3 regions of the Stenotrophomonas sp. KH_036_B genome follow, and region 2 is predicted to be linked to each of the others. Evidence: predicted binding sites of a transcription regulator. Region 2 holds the regulator's gene; each other region holds the start of a gene.
The links. The regulator HrcA, encoded in region 2, represses chaperone genes, less so after heat shock. The targets are predictions, from matches to a motif close to TTNGCACTCNNNNNNNNNGAGTGCNAA.
Positions count from the first base shown of each region.

Region 1 (10,664 bases), 2.1 Mb from region 2:
GTACGCCGCACCCCGGACCTGTCCCAGGAGAAGCGCATCGCTGCCCAGCGCATTGCCCACGATCTGGTCGAGCGCATCGGCACGCTGCAGGCGTTGGGCCTGGGCTACCTGTCGATGGACCGTGCCACGCCCACGTTGTCGCCAGGGGAGCTGCAGCGGCTGCGGCTGGCCACGCAGATCCGCTCCAGTCTGTTCGGCGTGGTGTACGTGCTCGACGAGCCCACGGCGGGCCTGCACCCGGCCGATGGCGAGGCGCTGTACCACGCGCTGGACCAGCTCAAGGCCGGTGGCAATACGTTGTTCGTGGTCGAGCACGATCTTGAGATGCTGCGCCGTGCCGACTGGCTGGTGGACGTGGGGCCCGGCGCGGGCCAGCACGGTGGGCAGGTGCTCTACAGCGGCCCGCCGGAAGGCCTGCGCGGCATCAAGGCATCGGCCACGGCCGCCTACCTGTTCGCCGATGCCACCGTTGCGCGGCGCACCCCGCGCACGCCATCGGGCTGGCTGGAGCTGCGCGGGATCCACCGCAACAACCTGCATGGGCTGGATGCGCGCTTCCCGCTCGGCGCGTTCTGTGCGGTCACGGGCGTCTCCGGCTCGGGCAAATCCAGCCTGGTGAGCCAGGCGCTGGTGGAACTGGTGGGCGAACACCTCGGCCACGAACCGGTCGTTGCCGAGGTGGACGACGAGCTGCCGCAGCCGAGCCGCATCGAGCGCACGCGCGGCCGTCTGCATGCCGGGCACACCGCGATCCGGCGGCTGGTGAACGTGGACCAGAAGCCGATCGGCCGCACGCCGCGTTCCAACCTGGCCACCTATACCGGCCTGTTCGACCACGTGCGCAAGCTGTTCGCGGGCACCCGCATGGCCAAGGCACGGCGTTACAGCGCCAGCCGCTTCTCCTTCAACGTTGCCCAGGGCCGCTGCGAAACCTGCGAGGGCGAAGGCTTCGTGCATGTGGAACTGCTGTTCATGCCCAGCGTCTACGCGCCGTGCCCCACCTGCCACGGGCAGCGCTACAACGCCAAGACGCTGGAGGTGGAATGGAATGGCCGCAACATCGCCCAGGTGCTGGCGATGACGGTGGACGAGGCGCTGGCGTTCTTTGCCGATGAAACGGTGGTGCAGCGTCCATTGCAACTGCTGCGCGACATCGGCCTGGGCTACCTGCGGCTGGGCCAGCCGGCCACCGAGTTGTCGGGTGGCGAAGCGCAGCGCATCAAGCTGGCCACGGAGCTGCAGCGCAGCCAGCAGGGCAACAGCCTGTACGTGCTTGATGAGCCGACCACCGGGCTGCACCCGGCCGACGTGGACAAGCTGATGGCGCAGCTGCACGGGCTGGTGGAGGCGGGCAATACAGTGGTGGTGGTCGAGCACGACCTGCGCACCGTGGCCGATGCGGACTGGGTGATCGATGTGGGGCCGGGCGCCGGTGAAGAGGGTGGCCGGATCGTGGCGGCCGGGACGCCGGAGCAGGTGAGCCGCTCGACGGGGGGGAAGACGGCTGGATATCTGCGGCGGTTTTTCGCGTGATCCCCGGCGCCCGTACCCACCAACGGTGGGCAGCTACCGCGTAGGTACCGACCGTTGGTCGGTACCGCCCACCCACCGTTCGATTTCTCCCGGCGCGAACGGCCCCAGCTTCTGCTTGACGATCGTTCCGTCCGCACCCACCAGCACCGTGTACGGCAGCAGCCCCTGCCCATTGCCCAGGCGAACGCTGGCATCGTCGGGCGCCGGCTGTTCGACCACGATGGGGTACTTCACCGGTACGCGATCAAGGAAGTCGCGCACGCCGTCTGGCGTATCGATGGCCAACCCCACCACCTGCACGCCGTCGGCCGGCTGCGCCGCGGCGAATGCGGCCAGCATCGGCATTTCCTCCACGCACGGGCCGCACCAGCTGGCCCACACGTTGATCAGCAGCGGGCGGCCGCGGAAGCGGGTGAAAACCACCGGCGTTCCATCCACGTCCGGCAGTGTGATCGCCGGCATCGCTTCACCCGGCTTCGCCGGCACCGCCGCAGGGCGGTCCACGGCGGGAAAACGCAGGTCCTGCGGCGTACGCGCGACGTAGTACACGCCAGCGACCAGTCCCAGCACCGCCGCAACGGCCGCCACGGCCATCAACGAGATGCGGGGCGGCGGCGCGCTCATCGTGCGGTGCGCAGCAGGGCTTCTTCGACGATTGCCTGGGTCAGCACGGTGGGCAGCACGGTGGGCGGTGCGCCCGGGCCGTACACCACGTACAGCGGCACGCCGACCGCCTTGTGCTCATCCAGGAACGCGGTGATCTCCGGGTCCACGTTGGTGTAGTCGCCCCGCATGTACACCGCGTTGGTGCGGCGCAGGGTGTCCTGGAACGCGTGCGTGCCCAGCACCGCGCGTTCGTTGGCCTTGCAGGTCACGCACCAGTCGGCGGTCATGTTGACGAACACCACGCGGTTGTCCTGGCGCAGCCGGTCCAGCATCTGCGGCGAATAGGCCACCACGTTGTCGGTGGCGCTGAGCGCGGCCTTGGCCGGCGCCTCGATACGCGTAACGCCCCACACCGGCACCAGTGCGCCCAGCAGCAGCAGGCTGGACAGCAGTGCGCCGACGCGCTGGCTGCGCCAGCGGCTGCGCTCGAACCACCACAGCGCCAGGCCCAGTACCACCAGCCCGCCCAGTACCAGCGCCATGGCATCCACGCCGCGCTGCTTGCCCAACACCCACAGCAGCCACAGTGCGGTGGCATACATCGGGAAGGCCAGCACCTGCTTCAGTGTTTCCATCCACGCGCCGGGTCGCGGCAGGCGCCTGGCCAGTGAAGGCACGAAGCCGATCAGCAGGAACGGCAGCGCCAGGCCGAGGCCCAGCACCAGGAACACCAGCATGGCCGGCAACGCGGGCGCGGTGAACGCATACGCCAGCGGCACCCCCATGAACGGTGCCACGCACGGGCTGGCCACCACGCAGGCGAGCACGCCGGTGAAGAAGTCGCCGACCGGTCCCGAACGCGACGCCAGGGACTGGCCCACGCCGCCCAGGCTGCCGCCCAGCGTGAACACGCCGGACAGGCTCAGGCCCACGGTGAACATCAGGTACACCAGCGCCGCGATGAACCACGGGTGCTGCAGCTGGAAGCCCCAACCCGCCGCCTGGCCGGCGGCGCGCAGGGCCAGCACCAGCGCACCGATCGCGGCGAACGCCACCAGCACGCCGGCGGTGTACCAGAGCGCATGGCTGCGCGCGCGCTGGCGGCTCTCGCCGCTCTGCGCCACGCCCAGTACCTTCAGCGACAGGATCGGCAGCACGCACGGCATCAGGTTGAGGATCAGGCCGGCCGCCAGCGCCAGCAGCAGTGCAGCCACCAGCGTGGTCGGGGCCGCTTCGGTGCCGGGCGGGCGGGTGCGCTGCGCGTTGCCTGCGGTGGCATCGGCACTGCCGACATCGGTCGGGGCCAGCGCCGGTTCGTTCGGGCGGATCAGCATCGGCTGGGTCGCGATGCCTGTGGCGTCGCGGGCCTGCGCACGCTTTTCGCGCGTGGGCAGCGGGGCGATCACCTCGCTGCGGCGCGCCACTTCATCGGCACTGGCGTTGATCTTGCCGGCCGGCAGTGCCAGCTTCACCCGCCGCGTCATCGGCGGGTAGCAGATGCCATCGGTCTGGCAGCCCTGGAACGTGATCACCAGGGTCGCCTCGGCGGCCTCGGCGCGGCTGCGGCGCAGCGGCAGCTTCACGTCCACCTGGTCGAAGTACACCGACACATCGCCGAAGTGTTCGTCGCGATGCGCGCTGGCGGCCGGCCACAGCGGTTTGTCTGCACGGATGCCTGCCGCGCCTTCCAGCTTCAGCGTGGTGCGATCGCGGTACAGGTAATAGCCTGGCGCTGGGCTGAAGCGCAGCAGCACGGTATTGCCGTCGCCGACGATGGCGTCGAAGCCGAACGCGCGTTCGGACGGCAGCGGCAGCGACTGGGTGCTCGCCGCACCGGGCAGGCGCAGCCCACTGGAGGCGGTGTTGCCGGCCAGCGGGTTGTTGAACGGAGACGCCGCGCCGCTGCTGACGGCCGGCACCACGGCGCTGTCGCCACGTGCGGTGCCGCCGGGCAGCTTCACCTGCACGCTGCGCTTCTGCGGCGGGTAGCACACGCCGGCATCGGCGCAGCCCTGGTAGCGCACTTCCAACGTGACCGTGCCGGCATCGTCCGCGGCCTTGCCCGGCAGCACGGCGACCAGGCGGTCACGGTAGGTTTCGACCTCGCCGAAGAAATCGTCGTGGTGTTTCTTGCCGGCCGGCATCTGCAGCGCCTCGGCGCTGAAGCCGGCATCGGACTTCACCGTGGTGCGATGACGGTAGAGGTAATACCCCGGCGCGATCTTCCAGCTGACCTCGATGCGGTCGCGGTCGCGCGCCTGCGCGGTCAGCCCGAACGCCTCGTCCACGGGCAGCAGGTCTTTTTCACTGACGGCCAGCGCCGGGAGGGACACCACGAACAGCGCACACAGCGCGGCAATGCGACGAAGCAGCGACATCAATCAGTTTCCTCACGGGTCTGCGCCCGAATCCAATCCAGGTACGCCGGCAGGCCGGCGCGGGTTTCGACCGCGATGCACTCGGGGAGTTCATACGGATGCAGCGCCTGCACGCGCGCGATGGCGGCGTCGAGACGGCTGCCGGTGGTCTTGATCAGCAGTTGGACCTCGTGGTCCTCGGTGACCTCGCCGTGCCAGCGGTAGGTCGAGTGCGCGCCGTCAAGGCGGGTCACGCAGGCGGCCAGGCGCTCTTCGACCAACGCATGTGCCAGCCGCGCGGCGGTCGCCGCGTCGGGGCAGGTGGTCAAAAGAATGAATACGGGATCAGCGGTAGGCATGACCGCCGATTGTAATGCGGATGCCGGCCGGTCCCAACGGAACCGGCCGGCATCCCAGACCTGGTAGTGCCGGCCGCTGGCCGGCTCCAGGCAAACCCGGTGGTGCCCGCCGTTGGCCGGCACCACCGACGACTACCTCAATTCGCCAACTGGCAGGTAGCCGGCTGCGCCGAGGTGAACAGGCCAGGGGTAGCCCACTCGGGGTGGTCGATGAACGGGTTGCGGTTGCCCTGGAAGCTGTAGATCACCTCGTTGCGGGCGCGTTCGGCCGCATCCGGCGGGTCCGACAGGTGCCAGTCGATCAGGGTCGAGAGCAGGCCCATGTACGCCGGCGAGGCGGAGGTCTTGACGATCCTGCTGCGGTCGTCGGTCAGCTCCAGGTCCGGTTCGGACTGGCCGGTGGCCGCGTCCTTGCCGCCTTCATAACGGATGGCCATGTACATCACCGCACGCGCCATATCGCCCTTGCGACGGCCCCACACCTCGAACGTTCCGGTATTGCCGTCCGGGGTGCGCACCCAGTTGGAGTTGCCCGGATAGCCGCCGCTGCCACCGCCCTGGCCGTTGTTGGCCTCGGTGGCGCGCTCGCCGCAGTTGCTGTCGCACTTGGCGAACGGCTTGTTGCCGCGGTCCGCGTTCCACTGCGCATCGGTCAGGTACAGCATGTGGGTGTCGGTGTAGGGCGCGTACGGCAGGCCCTTGTCGCCGGTGGTGCTGGCAAAGCCCAGCGAGTTGGGCCAGGTGTGCTCGCGGTTGTAGGTGAGCCCGCTGCCGGTGCCCGCGCGGTCACTGACCTTGGCGTAGCTGCGGTTGCGGTAGGCGTCCAGGATGCGGCCGCTGTTGTTGGGGTCCTCGTCGGCGATCTCCAGGATGGTCCAGGTGCTGGTGCCCGAACCGCTGTAGGGGTAGGAGGTGTGGCCCTTGATGGTGGCGTGCAGCGAGCAGCGCAGCTGGCTGGGGCTGGAGGTGTTGACCCTGGAGTAGTAGGTGCCCGGATCCGGATCGGGGCCCGGGCCGGGATCGGTCCCGCCGCTGGCCACGGTGAAGGCGATACGGGTGTCGGCGGCCGGGCGTGCGCCCTGGGCGTCCTTGATGCGGGCGGCGCGGATGTCGAACCGGCACGCTTCACCGGCCACCAGTGCGGTGTTGGTGGACAGGGTGAAGCGGGTACCGCTGCTGGCATGAGTGAGCGGGACCGTGCCGGACTGGCCGCAGCTCAGCGTGAACGCGCCGCTGGTGACGGTGACGGTCTCGCTGAAGGTCACCGCGAGGTCGGCGGCGGCCGGGAAGGTGGTGGCACCCTGTTCGGGGGTGGTGGTGCTGACCGAGGGCGGGGTGTTCGGTCCGGTGCTGCCGCCGCCGCTGAAGGTCTGGCCGTTGTTGCAGGTGCCGAAGGTCTGCGCGGCCGAGCCGGCCCAGGTGAAGTGGCTGTACTGGCTGCCGCTGCCGGTGAGCTGCAGGGAGGTGCCCGGGGCGGTGCTGTTGCTCTCGCTGACCGGGATGTTCTGGCTGGTCAGCCCGGCGGCGGGGCCCCCGGAGGCGGTGATGGTGCCTTCGTAGCTGATGAACTGGACCACCTTGCCGCTGGCGTCGACCAGCGCGATACCGTCGTTGGACCCGTTCTGCAGGCCATTGGTGGGGTAGGTGACGGTGGCGATGCTGGCCTTGCCGCAGCTGGCGGCGGTGCCGGCCGGGACCGGGTTGTTGGCATAGACCGTGGCTGCCGACGGCGTGCTGCCGTTGTACAGGTACAGGCGGTAGCTGCTGAGGTCCTCGCCCCCGGTGGCGACCACCTCGATGGCCTCGCCTACGTCCCCGGCGGGGGTGTTGTCGTCGTAGTGCAGTTCATTGATGAAGACTTCGGCCTGGGCGGAACTGGCAGCCAATGCCAGCAGGCACCCCAGCGACAGCGGTGTGAGCAACCTCATCTACGGCTCCTTGTGATTGGGATTTGCCGCGTGAATCTAGTCAATCCAGATGACACATCTATCGATATGTCGTGATCGGCACTCAACACTGGGACGTGCGTCAAGATTTTGGCGGATGAATGGCGGGGACAGGTCGCGCCTCACAAATTCCCGGCAGGCCCCTTGAAAGGGCGCGGGGCAGCACCATCTCTGCCTTGTCCCGCACTGGCGGGTTTTTTCACGAGCGTTGCTGGCAGTCACCCTGGGTGAGTGCTAATATCGCCGGACTTTTTCAGCCCAATCAACAACTTAAGAGGCCCCACATGAGCATCAAGCCGCTTCACGACCGCGTCGTGGTCAAGCCGATCGAAGCCGATGAAGTTTCCGCCGGCGGTATCTTCATCCCCGACTCCGCCAAGGAAAAGTCGACCAAGGGTGAAGTCGTGGCCGTGGGCACCGGCAAGCCGCTGGACAACGGCAGCGTCCGCGCGCCGGCCCTGAAGGTGGGCGACAAGGTCATCTACGGCCAGTACGCCGGCAGCAGCTACAAGAGCGAAGGCGTGGAATACAAGGTCCTGCGCGAAGACGACATCCTCGCCATCGTCGGCTGAGTTTGGCGCCGCCGGGCCTGGCCCGGCGTTTCGTGTCCCCAACATTGATCAGCCGGGCATCGTCCGGCTCTACAGAAAAGGTAAACGCTAATGGCTGCCAAGGAAATTCGTTTCGGTGAAGACGCACGTTCGCGCATGGTGCGCGGCGTCAACATTCTCGCCAATGCCGTCAAGGCTACCCTGGGCCCGAAGGGCCGCAACGTCGTGCTCGAAAAGAGCTTCGGCGCCCCGACCATCACCAAGGACGGCGTGTCCGTCGCCAAGGAAATCGAGCTGGCTGACAAGTTCGAGAACATGGGCGCGCAAATGGTGAAGGAAGTCGCGTCGCGTACCAACGACGACGCCGGCGACGGCACCACCACCGCCACCGTGCTGGCCCAGGCCCTGATCCGCGAAGGCGCCAAGGCCGTTGCTGCCGGCATGAACCCGATGGACCTCAAGCGTGGTATCGACAAGGCCGTCGTGGCCGCCGTTGCCGAGCTGAAGAACATCTCCCAGCCCACCGCTGACGACAAGGCCATTGCCCAGGTCGGCACGATCTCGGCCAACTCGGACGAGTCGATCGGCAACATCATCGCCGAAGCGATGAAGAAGGTTGGCAAGGAAGGCGTCATCACCGTTGAAGAAGGCTCGGGCCTGGAAAACGAGCTGGACGTCGTGGAGGGCATGCAGTTCGACCGCGGCTACCTCTCGCCGTACTTCGTCAACAACCAGCAGGCGCAGACCGCCGACCTGGATGACCCGTTCATCCTGCTGTACGACAAGAAGATCTCCAACGTCCGCGACCTGCTGCCCGTGCTGGAAGGCGTGGCCAAGGCCGGCAAGCCGCTGCTGATCGTCGCTGAAGAAGTCGAAGGCGAAGCGCTGGCCACCCTGGTGGTCAACACCATCCGTGGCATCGTGAAGGTCGTGGCGGTCAAGGCACCGGGCTTCGGCGATCGTCGCAAGGCGATGCTGCAGGACATGGCCGTGCTGACCAGCGGCACCGTGATTTCCGAAGAAGTCGGCCTGTCGCTGGAAAAGGCCACCCTGACCGACCTGGGTCGTGCGAAGAAGGTCCAGGTCTCGAAGGAAAACACCATCATCATCGACGGTGCCGGCGAGCAGGATGCCATCGCATCGCGCGTCACCCAGATCAAGGCGCAGATCGAAGAGACCTCGTCCGATTACGACCGTGAGAAGCTGCAGGAACGCGTGGCCAAGCTGGCCGGCGGTGTTGCCGTGATCAAGGTCGGTGCTTCGACCGAAATCGAAATGAAGGAAAAGAAGGACCGCGTCGACGACGCCCTGCACGCTACCCGTGCGGCCGTTGAAGAAGGCGTGGTTCCGGGCGGCGGCGTCGCGCTGGTGCGTGCCGTCAGCGCGCTGGGTGACCTGAAGGGCAACAACGAAGACCAGAACCATGGCATCCAGATCGCCCTGCGCGCGATGGAAGCTCCGCTGCGCGAAATCGTCGCCAATGCCGGCGAAGAGCCGTCCGTGATCGTCAACAAGGTCAAGGAAGGCACCGGCAGCTTCGGCTACAACGCCGCCACCGGCGAGTTCGGCGACATGCTGGCCTTCGGCATCCTGGACCCGACCAAGGTCACCCGTTCGGCACTGCAGAACGCGGCCTCGATCGCCGGCCTGATGATCACCACCGAAGCGATGGTGGCTGAAGCGCCGAAGAAGGATGACGGCGCCGGCGCAGCAGGCGGCGGCATGGGCGGTATGGGTGGCATGGGCGGCATGGACTTCTAAGTCCCCGCACCTGTCGCACTGCAAACGAAGAACCCCGCTGAAAGGCGGGGTTTTTTGTTGCGCAGTTGCGAATGAAACAGTTGGCAGTCCCAAACCCCTGTGTTATCAATACTCTCCAATGAACGCACGCCACGCCAATTCCTACTTTTGGTATTACTTTCCGAAGCCACCGGCGGAGGAAGGCATGCGTTCACCCTGAAGAAACCTTCAGACGCATTCCCGAAAGCCGCCAGCGCACCTGGCGGCTTTTTTGTTGCCGCCGCGCTGGGGACCCCTACCTTCCAGGAGACACCCCCCCATGCCCCCCCACACCGACGACCTTCGCATCCGAAACATCGAGCCGCTCACGCCGCCGGCGCAGCTGCTCTCCATGCTGCCCTGCGACGATGAAGCATCGGCCACGGTCAGCGCGTCCCGCGCGGCACTGCACGAGATCCTGCACGGTCGCGACGACCGCCTTGCCGTGGTGATCGGCCCTTGTTCGATCCACGATCCGGTCGCCGCGATCGAGTACGCGCAGCGCCTCAAGCCGCTGCGTGATGCCTACGCGGACGAGCTGGAAATCGTCATGCGCGTGTACTTCGAGAAGCCACGCACCACCGTGGGCTGGAAGGGCCTGATCAATGATCCGGACCTGGATGGCAGCTTCCAGATCAACAAGGGCCTGCGTGTTGCGCGCGGCCTGCTGCGCGACATCAACAAGCTCGGCCTGCCGGCCGGCGTGGAATTCCTCGATGTCATCTCGCCGCAGTACATCGCCGACCTGGTGGCCTGGGGCGCGATCGGTGCACGTACCACCGAGAGCCAGGTGCACCGCGAACTGGCGTCGGGCCTGTCGTGCCCGGTGGGGTTCAAGAACGGCACGGACGGCAACATCAAGATCGCCGCCGATGCGGTGGGCGCCGCCTCCAACCCGCATCACTTCCTGTCGGTGACCAAGCAGGGCGACACCGCCATCGTCGCCACCGCTGGCAACCCGGATTGCCACGTGATCCTGCGGGGCGGCAAGGTGCCGAACTTCGACGCGGCCAGCGTGGAGGCGGCCAGCCAGACGCTGGTCAAATCGCATCTGCCGGCGCGGTTGATGATCGATGCCAGCCATGCCAACAGCAGCAAGAACCCGGAGAACCAGCCCAAGGTCATCGCCGACATCAATGCGCAGCTCGCCGCGGGCGAAGACCGCATCGTGGGCGTGATGGTGGAAAGCCATCTGGTGGCTGGCCGGCAGGAGCTGGTGGACGGCCAACCGCTGGTCTACGGGCAGAGCATCACCGACGGCTGCATCGGCTGGGACAGTTCCCTGGCCGTGCTCCAATCGCTGGCCGAAGCGGTGCGCGCCCGCCGCGCGCATCGGCTGAGCGAAGCGGCCTGACCCGGGTCGCCGATAGAGCGGGGCTCTGCCCCGCTTCACAACGCCGCGCCTACCGGATACGACCAACTTGGCCAATAAAATCAATTGGTTGAATCCGCAGTTCTCACGCGCTCTGTCGACCTTCCTTGAGTGCTCGACGGGGTGTATGTACAATGTATACACATGCAATTGTGCTGCGA
Region 1 covers NZ_CM174491.1:3,900,999-3,911,662, reverse strand. The annotation lists gene AC3ITN_RS17395 (excinuclease ABC subunit UvrA) at 1-1,533, shown strand, start outside; gene AC3ITN_RS17390 (TlpA family protein disulfide reductase) at 1,567-2,157, opposite strand; gene AC3ITN_RS17385 (protein-disulfide reductase DsbD family protein) at 2,154-4,517, opposite strand; gene cutA (divalent-cation tolerance protein CutA) at 4,517-4,855, opposite strand; gene AC3ITN_RS17375 (endonuclease) at 4,993-6,783, opposite strand; gene AC3ITN_RS17370 (co-chaperone GroES) at 7,086-7,373, shown strand; gene groL (chaperonin GroEL) at 7,464-9,113, shown strand; gene AC3ITN_RS17360 (3-deoxy-7-phosphoheptulonate synthase) at 9,412-10,485, shown strand.
Region 1: a site for HrcA is predicted at 7,013-7,039, ahead of AC3ITN_RS17370 (co-chaperone GroES). Genes of this name have one in related genera too.

Region 2 (10,664 bases):
GCAGCCGCTGCGCGGCGAGATCCGGTTCCAGGATGTGGTCTTCCACTACCCGCAGCGGCCCGACACCGCCGCGCTGGCCCATTTCGACCTGCATGTGCGCCCCGGCGAAACCGTGGCACTGGTGGGTCCTTCCGGCGCGGGCAAGAGCACGGTGTTGTCGATGCTGCTGCGCTTCCACGACCCCGCCAGCGGCAGCGTGCAGGTGGATGGCGTGGACGTGCGCCGGGTCGATCCGGCGCTGCTGCGCGCGCAGATGGCGCTGGTCCCGCAGCAGCCCACGCTGTTTGCCAGCAGTGCGCTCGAGAACATCCGCTATGGACGACTGGACGCCAGCAACGACGAGGTGCAGCGGGCAGCCGAGGCGGCTGAAGCCGACGAGTTCCTTCAGGCGCTGCCCGAAGGGTACCTCAGCGAGCTGGGCGAACGCGGCGCCCGCCTGTCCGGCGGCCAGCAGCAGCGCATCGCCATTGCGCGCGCCCTGCTCAAGGACGCGCCGATCCTGCTGCTGGACGAGGCTACCAGCGCGCTCGACGCGCAGAGCGAACGCTCCGTGCAGCAGGCGCTGGAGCGGCTGATGGCCGGCCGCACCACGCTGGTCATCGCGCACCGCCTGGCCACCGTGCTCAAGGCCGACCGGATCGTGGTGATGGACCACGGCCGCATCGTCGCGCAGGGCACGCACGCGGCGCTGCTGGCCGAGGGCGGCCTGTACGCTGAACTGGCGAAACTGCAGTTCATCGATTGATGACACACCGCTAACGGCCCAGGTTGCATGGTGCTCACGCCCCATGTCCCAGTTGCTGAAGGAGGTGTTGCATGTCGTTCCGTCAGTTCCCCGCTACCGACGCCAATGGCGATGACTACGTCATCATCGAATTCAAGGATGAGCCGGCCGGCGATGCCAACGCATCATCCGACGCGCATGCGCGCTATGAGCTCGCCGATGGCCGCCATCTTGTCCGCGACGGCCACGTGTTCCGCACCAGCGGCGGTGAGCTTACGCTGAGCACGTAGGCAGCGCGCGCCCACGGGTCGCTGGCCAATAAATAGCCACCCATCTTGACAGCGTTGTGCCCCGGGGGCTGCGCGCGGTTATCCACATGGTTGTGCGCAACTCATCCACACCCCCTGTGGATGAATGTTGCGTCGCGTCAGCGAGGCAGGACGCGACCGATGCCGGTGGCGTCGATCTCCACCGCGGCCCGCTGCATCGCCTGCACATCGCTGCCGGCCACGAAACCCATCCGGAAATGCAGTTCACCGCCGGGCGTGCGCGAGGAATGGATCGAGGCCAGGCTCACCCCGTGCCGCTCGAACACGTGCAGCAGCTCGCGCAGCGAGCCCGGCCGGTCTTCGGGCAGGTGCACACTGATCGCATTGCGCTCGGTCAGGTCCGCCAGCAGGTAGCCGACCCGCTCGAAGGTGTAGTTGCCTTCGGCCAGCAAGGCCTCACCCTGGTGCTCGCGGTTGTCATGCAGCAGCTGTTCGCGGAAAGCCGCGCGCGCCGCATCGTCGCCCTGCGCCACCTGCCCCCGCAACTGCTGCAGCTGCGCCAACAGCCGATCCAGCATCGGCGCCACGTGCGGGTTGCCGAACTGGATGTCTTCATAGATGGCCGGATTCATCGACAGGATCCGCGCCATGATCGCCGTGTCCAGCTCGAACGAGGCCGAGCGGTACGGCATCAGCGCCGGCAGCGCCCCCAGCAGCGGTGCGTACTCGCGCAACACGCCAGCCTGGGCAAGATGGGTGGCGTGCACCATCGCCTGCACAAGCGCCATGACCTGGTCGTGATGTTCGGGCGTGGCGCGAACGCATTCGGCCTCCAGCGCGTCACACAGCGACTGCACCCATGGCTGCCAGTGCGACAGGCGCGCCTCGCAGACCACCATCACCCTGCCCTTGAGCGTGGGCGCTTTCGGGGGTGCGGTCATCGGGTGCAACCCCACCACCTCCGCCTGCGAGGCGAGCATGGCGGCCACCGGGGCGCTCTTGACCGAGGTCACGTCCAACCACAGGCGGCCAGCCTCGCGGCCTGCAGAACGGGTCACGTAATCGGCGATCAGCGCCGGGGTGTGGCGGATCGGTGCGGAGAAGATCAGCACCTCCGCACGCGCGAGCACGGTCTCCGGGTCCTGCGACTGCGGGTCGGCCGGATCATGGCCGATCACCTCCAGGCCCATGCGTTGCTGCAGGAACTGGCGCAGCCAGCGCCCATACGCGCCGGCACTGCCAACGATGCCAACGACCGGACGCAGGCTCACGCCAGGCGCTCGGGAACGAAGCGGGTGGGCTGCGCCAGTGCGGCCGGCGCGGCGGCCAGCACATCGAACTCTTCATGGTCGTTGGCCAGCGTGGCTTCCAGCGCGGCATGGACCCCGGCGATGGAGCGCGACAGGGCCTGTTCGAAGCGCTCACCGCGCAGCAGGAAAGCCACCAGCAGCGACATCAGCACGTCACCGGTGCCGGCCACGTCCACCGGCAGGTGCGGCGAGGTCCAGCGCCAGATTGCATCGCGACTGACCGCCAGCGTGACCAGTTGTCCCGGCGCGCCGCCAACGCTGTGCGCCAGCACCCACTCCGGTCCGCGCGCGAGCAGCACCTTCGCGGCGGCGATGGCGTCGGCCTCGGCCAGGCTGGGCATGCCGGTCAGGCGGCCCAGCTCGAACGCGTTCGGCGTGACCAGCCACGCATGCGGCAACAGGCGTTCGGCGAAGATCGTTTCCAGGCCCGGCTCCACGTAGGGGCCGGTATGGGTGTCACCGATCACCGGATCCAGGCAGTAGCGCAGCTGCGGCGAGGCCGGCAGCACGGTGTCGAGCCAGTCGGCAAAGGCGGCGCCATTGCCGACGCTGCCGAAATACCCGGACACCAGCATCTTCGCGCGCGCCGGAAGACCACGCTCAGTCGCCCCCAGCAGCAATTCGGCGAACCAGTCGGCCGGCAGCACGCGGCCGCGCGTGGTCGAATAGAACGGCGCATTGCTCAGCAGCGTCGTGGGTATTTCAGCCACACGCACACCCAGCGCGCGCAGCGGCGGCACTGCCGCACTGTTGCCGGCATGGCCGTACACCAGCTGCGACTGGACCGAAATGACGTCGACCGGCGACGGACCGTCCGGGCGCTGGCGGCGCCCGTGGACGAGGTGGCTTTCGAGGGATTCGTTCATGCCCACATTTTACGCCCATAAAAAAGGGGCGTTTTTCTATGCGCTTGAAGCTTGGCGCAATGTCTTCGATCGGATCTGCCGCGAGCGTTGAGGGCCCCGCCGCGGCCGGCAGGCCCCTATGCAAATGTCCCCCGGCGTCGGCCTGCGCCGCCGCCTCCTCCTTTACTTTGCCAGGGACCTGCCGGCCGCGACGGGGCTCGGCTTGCGGCACGCAGGGAAAAGCCGGAGCACGACGCAAGCCGGTGGGGCGAGTGCGGGGCCGCCATGCCCTTGCGGCGAAGTAAAGGAGGAGGGGGCGGCCGAAGGCCGACGCCGGGGGACATTCGCAGGCAAGGGTATGGCGGCCCCGCACTCGCTCCACCGGCAGCCGCTGTGGACGGAAAATCGCAGGCAAGGGAAAGGCGGCCCCGCGCTCGCCGCACCGGCAGCCGCGTCTGCTCAAGCGCTCCACCCGATCAGGCAAACAACCAAAAAAAACGCCGGGACGTGCCCGGCGTTTTCGTTATCGTTGGAACCAACCACTTACGACGTCATCCGGTCCCAGAAGCCCTTCACCCCGTCGATGAAGGTCGCCGACTTCGGCGAATGCTTGCGCGCTTCTTCGCCGGTGAAGGTGGTCTCGAACTGCTCCAGCAGCTTGCGCTGCTCGACCGTCAGGTTGACCGGAGTCTCCACCACGACGCGGCAGTACAGGTCGCCTTCGCTGCGGCTGCGCACCGAACGCACGCCCTTGCCGCGCATGCGGAACAGCTTGCCGGTCTGGGTCTCGGCCGGAATGCGGATCTCCGCATAACCACCCAGCGTGGCCACGCGCACGGTGTCACCCAGCGCGGCCTGCGAGATACGGATCGGCACTTCGCAGTGCAGGTCGTCGCCATCGCGCTGGAAGATCGCATGCTCGCGCACGCGCACTTCCACGTACAGATCGCCCGGCGGCGTGCCGGCCGGACCGGCCTCACCCTCGCCCGCCAGGCGGATGCGGTCACCGGTATCGACACCCGCAGGCACCTTCACCGACAACACCTTGTCTTCCTCCACGCGACCGTTGCCGTGGCAGGTCTTGCAGGGGTTCTGGATGATCTGGCCGCGGCCGTTGCAGTTGTGGCAGGCCTGCTGCATCGCGAAGATGCCGCGCTGGATGCGCACCTGGCCCTGGCCACGGCACACGCTGCAGGTTTCGACCTTGCCGTCGTCCGAACCACTGCCATGGCAGTCGTCGCACTCGGCCAGGGTCGGGATGTCGATCCGGCGCTCGATGCCACGCACCGCCTCTTCCAGGTCCAGCTCCATCACGTAGCCGATGTCGGCACCGCGACGCGCCTGGCGCGGACCGCCGCCACCACCACCACCGAAGATGTTGCCGAAGATGTCCCCGAAGATGTCGCCCATGTCCGGGCCACCGGGACCGCCACCGCCACCGCCCATGCCGTGCTCGAACGCAGCGTGGCCGTGGGCATCGTACATGCGGCGCTTGTTGGCGTCGGACAGGGTTTCGTAGGCCTCCTTGCACTCCTTGAAGGAGGCTTCGGCGGCACTGTCGCCCGGATTGCGGTCCGGGTGGTACTTCATCGCACAACGGCGATAGGACTTTTTCAGTTCTTCTTCGGTCGCAGTGCGGGAAACGCCCAGCACCTCGTAGTAGTCGCGCTTGCTCATGGCTTGAATCGGTATCCGGAAGTCGGGATTCACCCCCGACACACCGCGGTACGGTTGTCAGGAACTAGGGGAAACGACAACGGGACGTTGCCTGCGCAACGTCCCGCGTCTGGTCCGGATCAGGACTTCTTGTCGTCCTTGACTTCGGTGAACTCGGCATCGACCACGTCATCGTGGGCACCGTTGCCCGTGCCGGCACCGGCATCGGCGCCCGGAGCGGCAGCGCCCTGCTCGGCCGCGGCCGAAGCGGCGAACAGCGACTGCCCGGCCTCTTCCAGCACCTTCGACTTGGCTTCAATCTGCACCTTGTCGTCGCCCTTCATCGCGGTTTCCAGATCGGCCAGGGCCGATTCGACCTTGCCGATCACATCGCCACCGACCTTGCTGCCGTGCTCGTTGATCGCGGTACGGGTACCGTGGATCAGCGCGTCAGCCTGGTTGCGGGCCTGGACCAGCTCCTGGAACTTCTTGTCTTCTTCGCGGTTGGCTTCCGCGTCGGCGACCATGCGCGCGATCTCGTCCTCGGACAGACCCGAACCGGCCTTGATCTCGACCTTCTGTTCCTTGTTGGTCTTCTTGTCCTTGGCCGACACGTGCAGGATGCCGTTGGCGTCGATGTCGAAGGACACTTCCACCTGCGGCAGGCCGCGCGGGGCCGGCTCGATGCCGGACAGGTCGAACTTGGCCAGCGACTTGTTGAAACGGGCCTGTTCGCGCTCACCCTGCAGCACGTGCACGGTCACGGCCGACTGGTTGTCCTCGGCGGTGGAGAACACCTGCGAGGCCTTCGTCGGGATGGTGGTGTTCTTCTCGACGATCTTGGTGAACACGCCGCCCATGGTTTCGATACCCAGCGACAGCGGGGTCACGTCCAGCAGCAGCACGTCCTTGACGTCGCCGCCCAGCACGCCGCCCTGGATCGCCGCACCCAGTGCCACGGCTTCGTCCGGGTTGACGTCCTTGCGCGGTTCCTTGCCGAAGAACTCGGTGACGGCCTGCTGCACCTTCGGCATGCGGGTCTGGCCACCGACCAGGATGACGTCGCTGATGTCGCTCGAACGCAGGCCCGCATCATTCAGTGCGGTGCGGCACGGGTCGATCGACCGCTTGATCAGGTCTTCGACCAGCGCTTCCAGCTTGGCGCGGGTCAGCTTGATGTTCAGGTGCTTCGGACCGGAGGCATCGGCGGTGACGTACGGCAGGTTCACTTCGGTCTGCTGGCTGGTGGACAGCTCGATCTTGGCGCGCTCGGCGGCGTCCTTCAGGCGCTGCAGGGCCAGCGGATCGTTGCGCAGGTCGATGCCCTGGTCCTTGTTGAACTCTTCCACCAGGTAGTTGATGACGCGTGCGTCGAAATCTTCGCCGCCCAGGAAGGTGTCACCGTTGGTGGCCAGCACTTCGAACTGCTTCTCGCCGTCGATGTTGGCGATTTCGATCACCGACACGTCGAACGTACCGCCGCCCAGGTCGTACACCACGATCTTGCGATCCTTGTTGTCCGCCTTGTCCAGGCCATAGGCCAGCGCGGCCGCGGTCGGCTCGTTGATGATGCGCTTGACGTCCAGGCCGGCGATGCGGCCGGCGTCCTTGGTCGCCTGGCGCTGGCTGTCGTTGAAGTAGGCCGGCACGGTGATGACCGCTTCCGTGACCTTCTCACCGAGGAACGCCTCTGCGGTGCTCTTCATCTTCGTCAGCACGTGGGCGGAGATTTCCTGCGGCGACATCTTCTTGGCGTCGCTGCTCTGCACCCAGGCATCGCCGTTGTCGTGGGCCAGGATGCTGTAAGGCACATGCGAGATGTCCTTCTGGACTTCAGCGTCCTGGAACTTGCGGCCGATCAGGCGCTTGACGGCGTAGAAGGTGTTCTTCGGATTGGTGACCGCCTGGCGCTTGGCCGAGGCACCCACCAGCACTTCGCCGTCCTTGGTGAAGGCAACGATGGACGGCGTGGTGCGGTCGCCTTCCGCATTTTCGATGACGCGGGCCTTGCCGCCGTCCATGATCGCCACGCACGAGTTGGTGGTGCCGAGGTCGATACCAATGATCTTGCCCATGGGGAGACTCCTGAAAGTTGGGAACATCCGGCAGTTGCCGGGTTATGAATGGGATGTGTGGGACGCTGCGAACACTTTCAAGCCATCCATCGAACGCTGTGTCCGATGGCGGCCGAACGCGTTCAGGTCAATCGCGGGCAACCACGACCAGCGCCGGGCGCAGCAGGCGACCGTTGAGCTCGTAACCCTTCTGGAACACCTGGACCACGCTGCCCGGCGCCGCGCCGGGCGCGTCGACCTGGCTGATGGCCTGGTGGTGTTCGGGATTGAAGGGCTGGCCGGTCGGGTCGAGCAGAAGCAGGCCGTTCTCGGCGGCGACCTTGAGCAGCTGCTTGTAGGTCAGCTCCAGGCCGTCGCGCAGCGGGCTGGCCTCGGCGCCAGCGGCAGTAAGGCCGGCGTCCAGGCTGTCGAACACCGGCAGCAGTTCGCCCAGCAGCTTCTCATTGGCGAAACGGCGCGCCTGCTCGACGTCGCGGGCCACGCGCTTGCGCTGGTTGTCCAGGTCGGCGCGCTCGCGCAGCGACTCGGACCGGAGCAGGGCCAGCTCGTTGTGCAGGGCGTCCAGCTGCTGCTGCAGGGAATCCCCCGGGGCGGCGTCGCCGGCCGGGCTCTGGGATGCGATATCAGGCTGATCTTGGTTCATTTCCGGATCCTTGGCGGTGACTCTCCGCCTCCACCCACCCCTATGTGGGCGGCCGGACCCGATTCAAGAGCTGGCGGCGCGTTTAGGCGCGATCCCGGGACAATCCGCCCCCGGTGGGGGCATCCAGCGCCGCCCCGAGCACCTGCGCGGTGGCCTCCACCAGCGGAATCATGCGGTCGTAGGCCATCCGCTTGGGCCCGATGACGCCCAGCACGCCCAGTACCTGGCCGCCGGCCGAATACGGCGCGGTGACCAGCGAGACGTTCTCCAGCGGCATCACGCCGGTCTCCTCGCCGATGAAGATGCGCACGCCGGGCGCCTGGATGGTGCGCTCAAGCAACTGCAGTATCTCGCGCTTGCTGGCGAACACGTCGAACAGCTCGCGCAGGCGGTCCAGGTCGGACAGGTCCTGCACCCCCATCAGCCGGGTCTGCCCGGCCAGCACCATGTCATCGGCGGGCGGGGCCATGGCCTGCTCGGCCAGTTCCACGCTGTGGGCCAGCAGCTGCTCCATTTCCGAACGGGCATCGCGCAGCTCCAGCAGCAGGCGGGCACGGATCTCGGCCAGCGGGCGGCCGGCGCAGTGGGCGTTGAGGTAGTTGGCGACCTGCTCCAGCTCGGCCGGTTCCCAGCTGCGGCGCGGCTCGATGACCCGGTTCTGCACCTCGTTGTCGGCAAACACCAGGATGGCCAGCACCCGGCGCGCGTCCAGCGCCACGAAATCGATGTGGCGGAAGGCGAACTGCTCGCGTCGTGGTGCGCCGACCACGCCGACGAAGTGACTCATCGCCGACAGCAGCTCCGACGCACTGCCCAGCAGCGCCTGGGTGCCGGCCCCGGTGGAGAGCTCGCTGCGCAGCCGGTTCAGCTCGCTTTCGCCGGGCGGCTGCATCTTGACCAGGCTGTCGACGAACACCCGGTAGCCGTGCGCGGTAGGCACGCGCCCGGCCGAGACATGCGCCGAACTGAGCAGCCCCAGGTCCTCCAGGTCGCCGAGGATGTTGCGGATGGTGGCCGGGCTGACATCCAGCCCGGCCAGCCGCGCCAGGGTCTGCGACCCGACCGGTTCGCCGTCCTGGATGTGGCGCGCGATCAGCGTCCGCAGCAGGTGGCGGGCGCGCGGAGCGAGTTGGGTCGTGGAGGGATGCATGGAATCAGCCTGTGAGACGCCACATTAGATAATGGCTGGGCCAGGCGTTGGCAAGTGAGCCCTTCACGCCGATCCGCGGCGACGGAGCGGCACATCCCGATTGGAGCTGCCCCTCGCCCATGCTAGCGTTGCGCGGCTTGAGAACCGAAGACCATGCTTAGACATCTATCGATCAAAGATTTTGCCGTTGTCCGCGCCACCGAACTGGAGTTCGGGCCGGGTATGACCGTGGTTTCGGGCGAGACCGGCGCGGGTAAGTCGCTGATGGTCGACGCGCTGGGCTTCCTGTCCGGCCTGCGCGCCGACAGCGGCGTGGTCCGCCATGGCGCCGCGCGCGCCGAACTGTCGGCCGAATTCGCCCCTACCGCCGACGCCCCCGCCCGGCGCTGGCTGCGCGAAAATGAACTGGACGACGACGAACAGTGCCAGCTGCGCCGGATCATCCGCGCCGACGGCGGCTCGCGCGCCTTCATCAATGGCCGTCCGGTCACCCTCTCCCAGCTGACCGAGCTGGCGAGCATGCTGGTCGAGATTCACGGCCAGCACGAGCAGCAGGCACTGCTCTCGCGTCCCTCCCAGCTTTCGCTGCTGGATGCATTTGCCCGTAATGACACCGAGCGCGCCCAGGTCCGCCAGACCGCGGCGCGCTGGCAGGCACTGGTCGATGAGGCCGACGCCTTGTCCCGCCAGGGCGATGTCAGCGACCGGATCGGCTACCTGGAGCATCAGCTCGGTGAGCTCCGGCGCGAGGACCTGGACCCGGCCTCGATCGCCACCCTGGGCAACAGCCACCGCCGCCAGGCCCATGCCAGCGCGCTGATCAGCGCCTGCGACGTGGCCGTTGGCCGGCTCAACGGCGACGATGAGGTGTCGGTGCTGCAGCTGCTGCAGCAGACCCGCCATGACCTGGCCCGCGTGGCCGAGCACGACGGTCGCCTGGTGGAGGTCGATGCCCTGCTGGACAGCGCCGCCATCCAGCTGGACGAGGCACTGTCGCTGCTGGACCGGGTCCATGACGACCTGGATGCCGACCCGGAGCAGTTCGAGGACATCGAGCGCCGGCTGGGTCGCCTGCACGATCTCGCCCGCAAGCACCGGGTGCCGATGGAGGCCCTGGGCGAACACCGCGATGCAATGGACGCCGAAGTCGAGCAGCTGCGCGGCGCCGATGAGCGCCTGCAGGCCTTGGCGGGCGAGATCGACCGCGCCGCCGGCCAATGGAAGACCGTGGCCGAGGTACTCAGCGCCAGTCGCCGGAAGGCGGCCAAGGCGTTGTCGGACACCACCACCACCCTGATCGGTGAGCTGGGCATGGGCGGCGGTCAATTCCTGATCGATATCGAACCGCAGGCGGTGGTCAAGCCGGACCCGAATGGCGCCGAGCGGGTCGAGTTCCTGGTCGCCGCCAATGCCGGGCAGCCGCCACGCGCCTTGCGCAAGGTGGCCTCCGGTGGCGAACTGTCGCGCATTTCGCTGGCCATCGAGGTTGCCGCGCTGGGCCTGGACGCCGTGCCGACCATGGTCTTCGATGAGGTCGATTCCGGCATCGGCGGCGCCGTCGCCGACATCGTCGGCCAGACGCTGCGTGCGCTGGGCGAGAAGCGCCAGGTGCTGTGCGTCACCCACCTTCCGCAGGTGGCGTCCAAGGGGCACGCGCACTACCGGGTCAGCAAGGCACCGGTGGACGGCATGACCCAGAGCGCGGTGGAGAAGTTGGACCCCCGTGCCCGCGAGGAAGAACTGGCGCGGATGCTGGGCGGCGTGGAAGTCAGCAAGGAAGCCCGCGCAGCGGCGCGCAAGCTGCTGCAGGAGTCATAGCGCCACGCCACGCGTGGCTGTACCTGGCGGCGTACCCACCCAGGGTGGGTACCTGCCTACGGCGGGTGCCTGCCAACCTTGCACACCCACCGATGGCGGTCACGCCAGCGGCCGGGCCAGATCCACGTGTTCCACCAGGAAATCCAACAGCGCGCGCACCCGCAACGGCAGGGG
Region 2 covers NZ_CM174491.1:1,790,172-1,800,835, reverse strand. The annotation lists gene AC3ITN_RS08335 (ABC transporter transmembrane domain-containing protein) at 1-745, shown strand, start outside; gene AC3ITN_RS08330 (hypothetical protein) at 817-1,014, shown strand; gene AC3ITN_RS08325 (prephenate dehydrogenase) at 1,152-2,264, opposite strand; gene pdxY (pyridoxal kinase) at 2,261-3,169, opposite strand; gene dnaJ (molecular chaperone DnaJ) at 3,692-4,825, opposite strand; gene dnaK (molecular chaperone DnaK) at 4,945-6,879, opposite strand; gene grpE (nucleotide exchange factor GrpE) at 7,007-7,522, opposite strand; gene hrcA (heat-inducible transcriptional repressor HrcA) at 7,605-8,672, opposite strand; gene recN (DNA repair protein RecN) at 8,826-10,490, shown strand; gene AC3ITN_RS08290 (LysR family transcriptional regulator) at 10,590-10,664, opposite strand, start outside.

Region 3 (10,664 bases), 2.2 Mb from region 2:
TCTGCCTGCCCGCACCGAACGCCAGCCTGTGCGGCCGGGCGATCCTCACCATCAGCATCAACAACGGCCAGCTGGTGGCCGGCGACGACACGATCACCGGCGTGGCACCGGGCACCATCTCCACTGCCAGCGTACTGGCCAATGACAGCCTCAACGGCGTCACGCCGCCGCTGCCGGCCACGGTGGCGTTGAGCCTGGTGGGGGCGCCAGCCGGCTTCACCATCACCCCGGACGGCCGGATCACCGTCTCCAGCGGCGTCGTCTCCGGCGCGACCACCATCACCTACCAGATCTGCGAAGCGGCGGCGCCGACCAACTGCGATACCGCCAGCGTGACCGTGGTGGTCAGCCCGGCGCCGCTGAACGATGCGTTCTCCGTGCAGGTCGGGCAGATGCTGAGCAACACGGTGGCCAGCAACGACAACATGCCGGCGGGCGCGCTGTACACGCTCCAGGGCACCGTGCCGGGCCTGTCGCTGGCGGGCACCGGTGCGTTCACCTACACCCCGCCGGGTGGCACGCCCAGCCCGGTCGGTTTCACCTACCAGACGTGCCTGCCGGCGCCGTATGCCACGGTGTGCGCGACCGCCACCGCGACGATCAACATCAACAACGGCACCCTGGTGGCCGGTGATGACGTACTGACCAACGTGTTGCCCGGGACGAGCTCGGGTACCAGCGTGCTGGTCAACGACCAGCTCAACGGAGTGAGCCCGCCGGCACCCGCCACGGTGCTGCTCAGCCTGGTGGGCGCTCCGACTGGCTTCAGCTTGAACACCGACGGCACGGTCGCGGTCGGCACCGGCATCCTCTCGGGTGCCACCACGCTCACGTACCAGATCTGCGAAGCGGCCGCGACGGCCAACTGCACCACCGCCAGCGCCCTCGTGGTGGTCACCCCGGCGCCACAGAATGATGCGTTCACCGTCCCGGGCGGGGTGCCGTTTACCGGCAGCGTCGCCATCAACGACAACGTGCCGGCAGGGGCGGCGTACACCCTCACCAGCGGCGCGGTGGCGGGCCTGTTCTTCGATGGCAGCGGCGGGTTCACCTACACGCCGCCGTCGGGCACGACCGGGCAGGTGAGCTTCACCTATCGCGTCTGCCTGCCCGCTCCCTATGCGGCACAGTGCGGCGATGCCAGCGTCACACTGACCCTTTCCGGTTCGGCCAACGTGGTGCTGGCGGTCAACGACGACTTCAGCAGCACGCCGGTGGACCCGTCGGTAGGCGGCACCATCGCCCGCTCGGTGCTGGACAACGACACGTTCAACAACGTCTCGCCGCCGCCGGTCGGCAGTGTCATCGCCAGTCTGACCGGCAGCACCCCCGGCTACACCATGAACAACCAGGGCCAGATCATGGTGGCGGCCGGCGTGCAGGCGGGGCAGGTCCAGCTGGCCTACCAGCTCTGCGAAAACGGCGTGCCGACCAACTGCACCACCGCCATCGCCACGGTGCGGGTGCAGGGCCCGGTCGGGGCACTGCTGGCGGTAGACGACAGCGGTGGCCCGGTGGGCCCGGCAGGGCGCGCGCGGCTGTTGAACGTGTTCACCAACGACACCTTCAATACCGCACCGCTGGACCCGGCGCAGGTGAGCTTCACCCCGGTGGCCACCACTGCGCTGACCTTCAGCGCGGATGGCTGGGTGGACGTTGCTGCCGGCCTGCCGGCGGGCAGCTACACCACCACCTATACGTTGTGCCTGCTCAACCAGCCCACCGTCTGCGACAGCGGCACGGTCAGCGTGACCATCATCGCGGCCGAACCCGGTGTGGACGCCGAGAACGACCGCGTGGCGCTGCCGCAGGACGGCGTGATCGAAATCGATGTGCTCGGCAACGACCGCGTCAATGGCACCCCGATCGATCCGGACAGCGTCACCCTCAGCATCGTGTCGCCGCCGCCGTATGGCACCGCCACCGTGCTGCCGCGTGCGCGCATCCGCTTTGCGGCGCTGGCCAATTTCTCCGGAGAGCAGGCCTTCGACTACCAGGTATGTGACGTCAATGATCCGGCCATGTGCGCCAGGGCCACCGTCACCGTCATGGTGGATCAGAATGTGCTGAGCCTGGTGGACGATGCCGCCACCGCGGATACGGCAGCGCCGCTGGTGATCGATGTGCTGGCCAATGACAGCACCCGCGCCGCGCCGCTGGACCCGGCCAGCCTGCAGCGGGTGGTGGCACCCACCCACGGCGCCGTCCAGTGCGCCAACGGCCTGTGCACCTACACACCGGCAGCGGCCTTCGCCGGCACCGACAGCTTCCGCTACCGCGTCTGCGATGTGTCCATCCCGACCCCGATGTGCGCCGAGGCGAACGTGTCGGTGACGGTGGCCGGGCAGCAGGCCGTGCTGCGCCTGACCAAGAGTGCGGCCAAGCGCAGCGCGCAGATCGGTGACCTGGTGCGCTACACGGTCACCATCGACAACGTCGGTGAAGTCGATGCCAACGGCGCAACGCTGCTGGATACGCTGCCGCCGGGCTTCACCTTCGTCAGCGGTGGCTTCGCGGTGCAGGACGCCGACAACGATGCGCGCACCAGCGGCGTACAGCCGCTGCGCATCGACGGCATCGACATCCCGGTAGGCGAGCGCGCCACGGTGGTGTACTACCTGCGCGTCGGTGCGGGCACCGGCACCGGTGTGCACACCAACCGCATCACCGCCATCGACGGCGAGAACCGCACCATCGGCAACGTTGCCTCGGCCGACGTGGACATCATCACCGACCCGCTGCTGGATGAAAGCCTGATCGTGGGCAGCGTGTTCGATGACCGCAATGGCAACGGCATCCAGGACGATGGCGAGCGCGGCATCCCCGGCGTGCGCGTCGCGGCGGTCGAAGGCCTGCTGATGGAAACGGACGCGTTCGGTCGCTATCACCTGGTCGGCATTCCCGGCGGCCAGGCACGTGGGCGCAACTTCATCCTCAAGGTCGATCCCTCCACCGTGCCGGCCGGTGCGCGCTTCACCACGCCCAATCCGCTGGTCCGCCGGATCACGCCCGGGCTGCCGGCACGCTTCGACTTCGGCGTACAGATGCCCGAAGGGGCGCTGCGCAGCGCGCCGTCCTCGGGTGCCGCCGTGCCCCGACCGGCTCGCATCGAGCTCGGCGATGCCCTGTTCGTCCCGGGCAGCGCACGCCTGCCTGCCGACCGCACGGCGGTGCTGGCCAAGGCTGCGCAGGCACTGGAGACGCACGCGGGGGGGCGCCTGACGCTGGCGACCACCGCCGACGGGGCCGCGCTGGCACGACAGCGTGCGTCCGCGCTGCAGGCCGCGCTGCGTCCCCTGGTGAGCGGCGCCGTTGCCGCCGCCACCACCATCGATGTGCTCGCCGCCGATGGCAGCACCCTGCATTCGCTGCGCCTGGATGATCCTCCCGCGTCTCCTGCCGGTACCAACAGCTCGCTCAGGGAGGGGCGCTGACAGCATGGACATGACCCTGAGCCCGACACCGATTCCCCGCCGTTTCGCCGTCCGCCTGGCGGGCGTCCTGCTGCTGGCCGCGTCGCCGGCCTTCGCCCAGCAGACCCTGCCCGCCGATCCGCCCGCCACGGTGCGCTGCGAGGCCGACAGTTGCCGCAGCGATGACGGCCTGCTGCTGCGCATCCGCGACGATGCCGATGCCGAGCCGGCGGCGCTGCCGCTCACCGGTCGTGCCGATGCCTCTGCCGGGGACGCCGTTCCGCTGGCGCCGTCGACCACGCCGGATGTCGCCGCGCCTGGTGGCCAGTTCATGGCCGAGCTGCCCAGTGGCGGCGTGGTGTGGGCGACCGAAGACCCGACCATGGTGCCGCCCAGCCTGAGCGTGCAGGCCGCCGCCACCGTGCCGTTCGAGAATGGGCGTGTGGTGCGTCCGCTGCGCTTCCACAGCTACAACAACTACGCCTCCTTCATCCAGAAGCTGGAGGTCACCCTGTACCGGGGCACCGATACCGACCTGGTCACCCCGCTGGCACGCATCGAACTGCCGGCCGACTACGTGGGTGATGCGGAGTGGAATGGCGAGGTGCCGGCGCAGATCAAGCTGCGCACCGGCGATGACCTGATCTACGTCGCCCGTGCGTATGGCGCCGGCGGGGCCTTCGATGAAACCCGCATCCAGCGCATCCAGCTGGTCACCCCGGAGGACTTCGACCGCGGCCTGCAGCTCACCCGTGACAACGTGCAGAAGACCCTTGGCCAGGCCCTGGATGGCGAAAGCGCGCAGGACCTGCAGGTCAGCAACAGCATCTACGGCCAGAGCATGCTGCGGCTGCAGAACATTCCCATCCATGGCTCGCGCGTGCGTCTGTACGGACGTGGCCTGGAGCCCAACAGCCGCGTGCGCATCAATGGCCAGGACTTCCCGGTCGACCTGGAACAGAAGTTCGCCGCCGAGTTCCTCGAACCGGTCGGCCAGCATCGCTACGATGTCAGCGTCGAGTCGCGCGATGCGCCGGGTGCGCAGCGGCAGCTGGACGTGGATGTCACCGGTCGCTACCTGTTCCTGGTGGCCATCGCCGACGTCACCCTGTCCAGGAACAGTGCCAGCGGCAACGTGCAGCCGCTGGCGGCCGACAACCGCGACGACGACAGCTTCCTCAGCGAAGGACGGCTGGCGTTCTACCTGAAGGGAAAAATGCGCGGCAAGTACCTGGTGACCGCACAGGCCGACACCCAGGACCGCGAGCTGAAGTACCTGTTCCGCGATTTCACCCAAGCCGATGCGCAGGACGTGTTCCGCCGCCTGGACCCGGACCTGTATTACCCCGTGTACGGTGACGACTCCACCACCTACCGCGACGTGGACACCCAGGGCCGGTTGTACCTGCGGGTGGACTGGGACCAGAGCCAGGCACTGTGGGGCAACTACGCCACCGGCATCACCGGCACCGAATACGGCCAGTACGTGCGCTCGCTGTACGGCGGCGCGTTGAACTGGCGCTCGCTGGACGCCACCCCGCTGGGTGAAGCGCGCTCGCAGTTGAAGGTGTTCGGGTCCGAGGCGCAGTCCGCACCGGGTCACAGCGAATTCCTCGGCACCGGTGGCAGCCTTTATTACCTGCGCCACACTGACGTGCTGCCCGGCTCGGAGCAGGTCGTGCTGGAAGTGCGCGACCGCACCACCGGCCGCACCGAAACCCGCGCGACGCTGCAGGAAGGCGTGGACTACGAGATCGACGACCTGCAGGGGCGCCTGATCCTGACCCGCCCGCTGGCGCAGCTGACCCGCGAGAACGTCCGCAGCATCACCCGCGACATGCCGCTGGATGGTTACGACCAGCTGCTGCTGGTGGACTACGAATACGTGCCGCTGGGCTTCAGCAGCGATGACGTCACCTACGGTGCGCGCGGCCGGCAATGGCTGGGCGACCACGTGGCCATTGGCGGTACCTGGATCGACGAGAACCGCAGCGGCGACAACTACAGCCTCAAGGGTGCTGACCTCACCCTGCAGGCAGGTCGCGGCACCTATCTGAAGATGGAACAGACCCGCACGGACGCCACCGCTGCGCCGGTGTTCTATTCGGACAACGGCGGCCTCAGCTTCATCCGCCGCAATCCATACGAAGGCCGTCGCTCCGGCACGGCCAGCGCGGTGGAAGCGCGTGCCAACCTGCGTGAACTGGGGTGGACGAGCCAGGACTGGAGCCTGGGCGCCTGGTGGCGCGACGTGGACGCAGGCTTCTCGGTGGCGCGCCAGGACACCGGCCAGCCGATCCAGGAATATGGCGCGGAGTTCCTTGGCTATCTGAATGACGACTTCAGCCTGTATGGCCGGCATACCCGCACCGAACAGGGCGAACTGGCGCTGGAGCAGAGCCAGCTCACGGCCGAATGGCGGCTGGGCAACGATGGCCAGCTCACCGGTGAGCTGCGCCGCGTGCGCGAGGAGCAGGAGCTGCAGGACGTGGATGCACTGCTCGCCGCCATCGGCTACCGCCAGCGCTTCGGTTCCTCGTGGGAGCTGTACAGCACCGGCCAGGTGACCCTGGACGATGATGGCGGCGCCTACGAGAAGAACGACCTGCTGACGCTTGGCGCGCGCTATCTGTTCGGCGACCGCAGCAGCGTGGGTGCGGAAGTCAGCAGCGGCAGTCGTGGCAACGGAGCCAAGGTCGACGCGGAGTACCGCATGGCCGCCGACCACAGCCTGTACGGCAGTTACAGCTACAGCACCGACCGCACCGGCACCGACCCGCTGTTCGACACCGGCCTGCAGAGCGGCTGGACCGTGGGCCAGCGCTGGCGGTTGAGCAACCAGGTCAATGTCTACAACGAGAGCCAGTACCTGAAGGACCGCCGCCAGGACAGCGCCGGCCTGGTGCACACCTTCGGCATGGACTTCTATCCCGCGCAGGGCTGGAACCTGGGCTTCACCCTCATGGACGGCCAGCTGGACTCCACCGCAGGCCGCATCGACCGCCGCGCCTACAGCGTCAGCGGCGGCCGCACCGACGCGGTGACGCAGTGGAGCAGCAAGCTGGAATATCGCCACGACAGCGGCGCGGAGCAGCGCGAACAGTGGGTCACCACCAACCGCCTGTTGTACAAGCTCAACGAAGACTGGCGCTTCGCCCTGCGTGCCAACTACGCCGACACCGACGACCGCATCAATCCGGTGGCCGACGCCAAACTGGTGGAGACCAACGTCGGCTTCGCCTGGCGACCGCATGACAACACGCGCTGGGCGGGCTTCGGCAAGTACACCTATCTTTATGACGTGGCATCGCTGGGCCAGGAAGGCGGCAACCTGTATGACCAGCGCTCGCAGGTGCTGTCGCTGGAAGGCATCCGCCAGATCGGCGTGCGTTGGGAACTGGCTGCGAAGCTGGCATCGCGCTGGGGCGACTACCGCACCGGGCGAGGCGAGGGAGCCTGGCTGGACAGCCGCGCCGACTTCGCCGCGCTGCAGTTGCGCTACCGCCTGTTCGCACAATGGGAAGGCCTGGCCGAGCACCGCTGGTTGAAGGTGCGCGACGGCGGCATCCGCAAGGGCTGGCTGCTGGGTGTGGACCGCCGGGTGGGTGAGAACTTCAAGGTCGGGGTGGGGTACAACTTCACCGAGTTCAGTGATGACATGACCGAGCTGCGGTATGACCAGCAGGGGTTCTTCTTGAATATGGCTGGGTATTATTAGATCTGGTTTTGTCGGGGTTGCCGGCCGTTGGCTTCGTTATTGTCTGGCGTGCGAAGCACCTCCTTCGTCATTGTCGGGCCTGCCACGCAGGGCGTGGCACTACCGGGCATTTCGCTTCTGCTTCGGTTGGTTTGGTTTTGCTTCCGCGGGGTAGAGCCACGCCCTGCGTGGCTGGCTACGGGGCATTTCGCTCTTGCTTCGGTTGGTTTGGCTTTGCTTCTGCGGGGTAGAGCCACGCCCTGCGTGGCTGGCTACCGGGCATTTCGCTCTTGCTTCGGTTGGTTTGGCTTTGCTTCCGCTGGGGTAGAGCCACGCCCTGCGTGGCTGGCTACCGGGCATTTCGCTCTTGCTTCGGTTGGTTTGGCTTTGCTTCCGCGGGGTAGAGCCACGCCCTGCGTGGCTGGCTACGGGGCATTCCGCTCTTGCTTCGGTTGGTTTGGCTTTGCTTCTGCGGGGTAGAGCCACGCCCTGCGTGGCTGGCGGATCACCGGGCAGATCGGACACCTGCTGGATAGAGCCTGGCCACGCCTGGCTGGGGGCCGCAGGCCCCTTGTTTGGGCCATCGTTCATGTCGGCGGGGCCGCAGGGCTGAATGCCTGGCAACGTTTTCATGCTGAATGGGCCCGGCGATCTGGGATTGTCCAGCCCAAAACCACACGGCCATGACGTTTTGCACGATATGTTATTGAATTGCAATGGAATTGTTGGCCCGGCGGGAAACTCGCCACTGTCACCATTTCGCGGTACGTTATAGGTGTGATCTGCGCCAGCGTTGCACTGATGGGATGCTGGAACTTTTTAACCCTTTAGCAGTCCAAATCCGGGACTGCTAAGATGACGACTATGAGCCAGAACATGTCTACTGCCCTTGTGGCAAACAATCTTCCGATTCCCAGTGCGCTCGGTTCGCTGGACGCCTACATCGGCGCCGTGCACCAGATCCCGGTGTTGACGGTCGATGACGAGCAGGACCTGGCGCGCCGCTTCCGCGACGACCAGGACCTGGACGCCGCGCGCGAACTGGTCCATTCCCACCTGCGCTTTGTGGTGCACGTTGCCCGTGGCTACAACGGCTACGGCCTCGCGCTGGGCGACCTTATCCAGGAAGGCAACATCGGCCTGATGAAGGCCGTGAAGCGCTTCGACCCGGAAATGGGCGTGCGCCTGGTGTCGTTCGCCGTGCATTGGATCCGTGCCGAGATGCACGAGTTCATCCTGAAGAACTGGCGCATCGTCAAGGTCGCCACGACCAAGGCGCAGCGCAAGCTGTTCTTCAACCTGCGCAAGTCCAAGACCCGCCTGGGCTGGATGAACGCGGCTGAAGTCAGCGCGGTCGCCAAGGATCTCAACGTCTCCGAACGTGAAGTGCTTGAAATGGAGTCGCGTCTGTCCGGTCGCGATATCGGTTTCGACGCGCCCGCCGATGAGGACGAAGAGCGTGCACCGCCGTCGCCGGCCGCCTACCTGATGGCACAGGACGAAGATCCGTCCATGGCCTACGAGCGCGCCGACAGCGAAGACAACCAGCTGCAACTGCTGCGCGAAGGCCTGGCCGAACTGGACGCCCGCTCGCGCGACATCATCCGTCGTCGCTGGCTGGACGCGGACAGCAAGGTCACGCTGCAGGAGCTTGCGGATGAGTACGGCGTGTCGGCCGAGCGTATCCGCCAGGTCGAGGCGAACGCGCTGAAGAAGATGAAGGCGCTGTTCACCGCGTAACCCGGTGGCCATGTGTCCAGCAAAAAACCCGGCATCGCCGGGTTTTTTGTTGCCGGGATGCACCGGCTGGGATGTACCGACCGCGATGCACCGAACGCGATGTACCGACCGCGATGCACCGACCGGGATGCACGGACTGGGATGCACCGACCGCGATGCGCCGAACGCGATGCACCGACCGGGATGCACCGACCGCGATGCGCCGAACGCGATGCACCGACTGGGATGCGCCGACTGGGTAGAGCCGACTGTTAGTCGGCTGCTCTTGCTGGGTGTCCTGACACGTTCGCGCCTACGGCAGCCGACTAACAGTCGGCTCTACCCAGTCGGTTAACCAAGTCGGTTACCCAGTCGGTCAACCCAGTCGGTCAACCCAGTCGGTCAACCCGTCGGTTACCCAGGTGGTGACCCCATCGGTTAACCCATCGGGCTCGCTGTATGTTGGTTCCTACGCCTTCTCGCGCGCAATCGCGCGCCAGCCGATGTCGTTGCGATGGAACTCGTGTTCCCACGAGATCTTCGCCACACCCGCATACGCATTGGCCTGCGCATCGCCCACGCTGTCGCCCAGCGCCGCCACACACAGCACGCGGCCGCCGGCGGTGAGCACCTGGCCCTGCGCATCCAGCGTAGTGCCCGCATGGAACACCTTGGCCGTGGCGGGCACCTGATCCAGCCCCTGGATCACATCGCCGGTGATCGGGGTCTCCGGGTACGGCGCCGCCGCCATCACCACGCCCAGCGATGGACGCGGGTCCCACTGCGCCTGCACGCTGTCCAGGCGTTCATCGATGGCCGCTTCCACCAGCTCCACCAGGTCCGACTGCAGGCGCAGCATCACCGGCTGGGTTTCCGGGTCGCCGAAGCGCACGTTGAATTCGATCACCTTCGGCGCGCCGCTGGCATCGATCATCAGGCCCGCATAGAGGAAGCCGGTGAACGGAATGCCATCGGCAATCATGCCCTGCACGGTGGGGTTCACCACCTCGCGCATCACGCGGGCATGCACCTCGTCGGTCACCACCGGTGCCGGCGAATAAGCGCCCATGCCGCCCGTGTTCGGGCCGGTGTCCGCGTCGCCCACGCGCTTGTGGTCCTGCGAAGTGGCCATCGGCAGCGCGGTGGTGCCATCCACCATGGAAATGAAGCTGGCTTCTTCGCCGTCCAGGAACTCTTCGATCACCACGCGCGCGCCCGCATCGCCGAACGCATTGCCCGACAGCATGTCGCGCACCGCGTCTTCGGCTTCCTGCTGCGTCATCGCCACGATCACGCCCTTGCCGGCGGCCAGGCCATCGGCCTTGACCACGATCGGTGCGCCCTTCTCGCGGAGGTAGGCCAGCGCCGCGTCCACCTCCGTGTGCACCGCATAGAACGCGGTGGGAATGTTGTGGCGGGCCAGGAAGTCCTTGGCGTAGGCCTTGCTGCCCTCCAGCTGTGCCGCCGCGGCGGTCGGCCCGAAGATGCGGTGCCCGGCCGCACGGAAGCGATCGACCACGCCGGCCACCAGCGGCACTTCCGGGCCCACCACGGTCAGCTCGACGCCTTCGGCCTGCACCAGCGCCAGCAGCCCATCCAGATCGGTGACCTTGACCGGCACGTTGCGGCAGCCCGCCTCGGTAGCGGTGCCTGCATTGCCCGGCGCAACCAGCACCTCGGTAACGCGGGACGACTGGGCCAGCTTCCAGGCCAGGGCATGTTCACGGCCGCCGGAGCCGATGACGAGGATTTTCATTGAGGGCGATCCTGGGTAACAGTAAGAAAAAGTGGTGGTGAGACCGGGTGTCAGACGGGTTGTTCACGGGAAGTCAGGC
Region 3 covers NZ_CM174491.1:3,989,998-4,000,661, reverse strand. The annotation lists gene AC3ITN_RS17765 (Ig-like domain-containing protein) at 1-3,434, shown strand, start outside; gene AC3ITN_RS17760 (TonB-dependent receptor) at 3,439-7,131, shown strand; gene rpoH (RNA polymerase sigma factor RpoH) at 7,975-8,850, shown strand; gene purD (phosphoribosylamine--glycine ligase) at 9,299-10,585, opposite strand; gene rhuM (RhuM family protein) at 10,636-10,664, opposite strand, start outside.
Region 3: a site for HrcA is predicted at 7,938-7,964, ahead of rpoH (RNA polymerase sigma factor RpoH). Genes of this name have one in related genera too.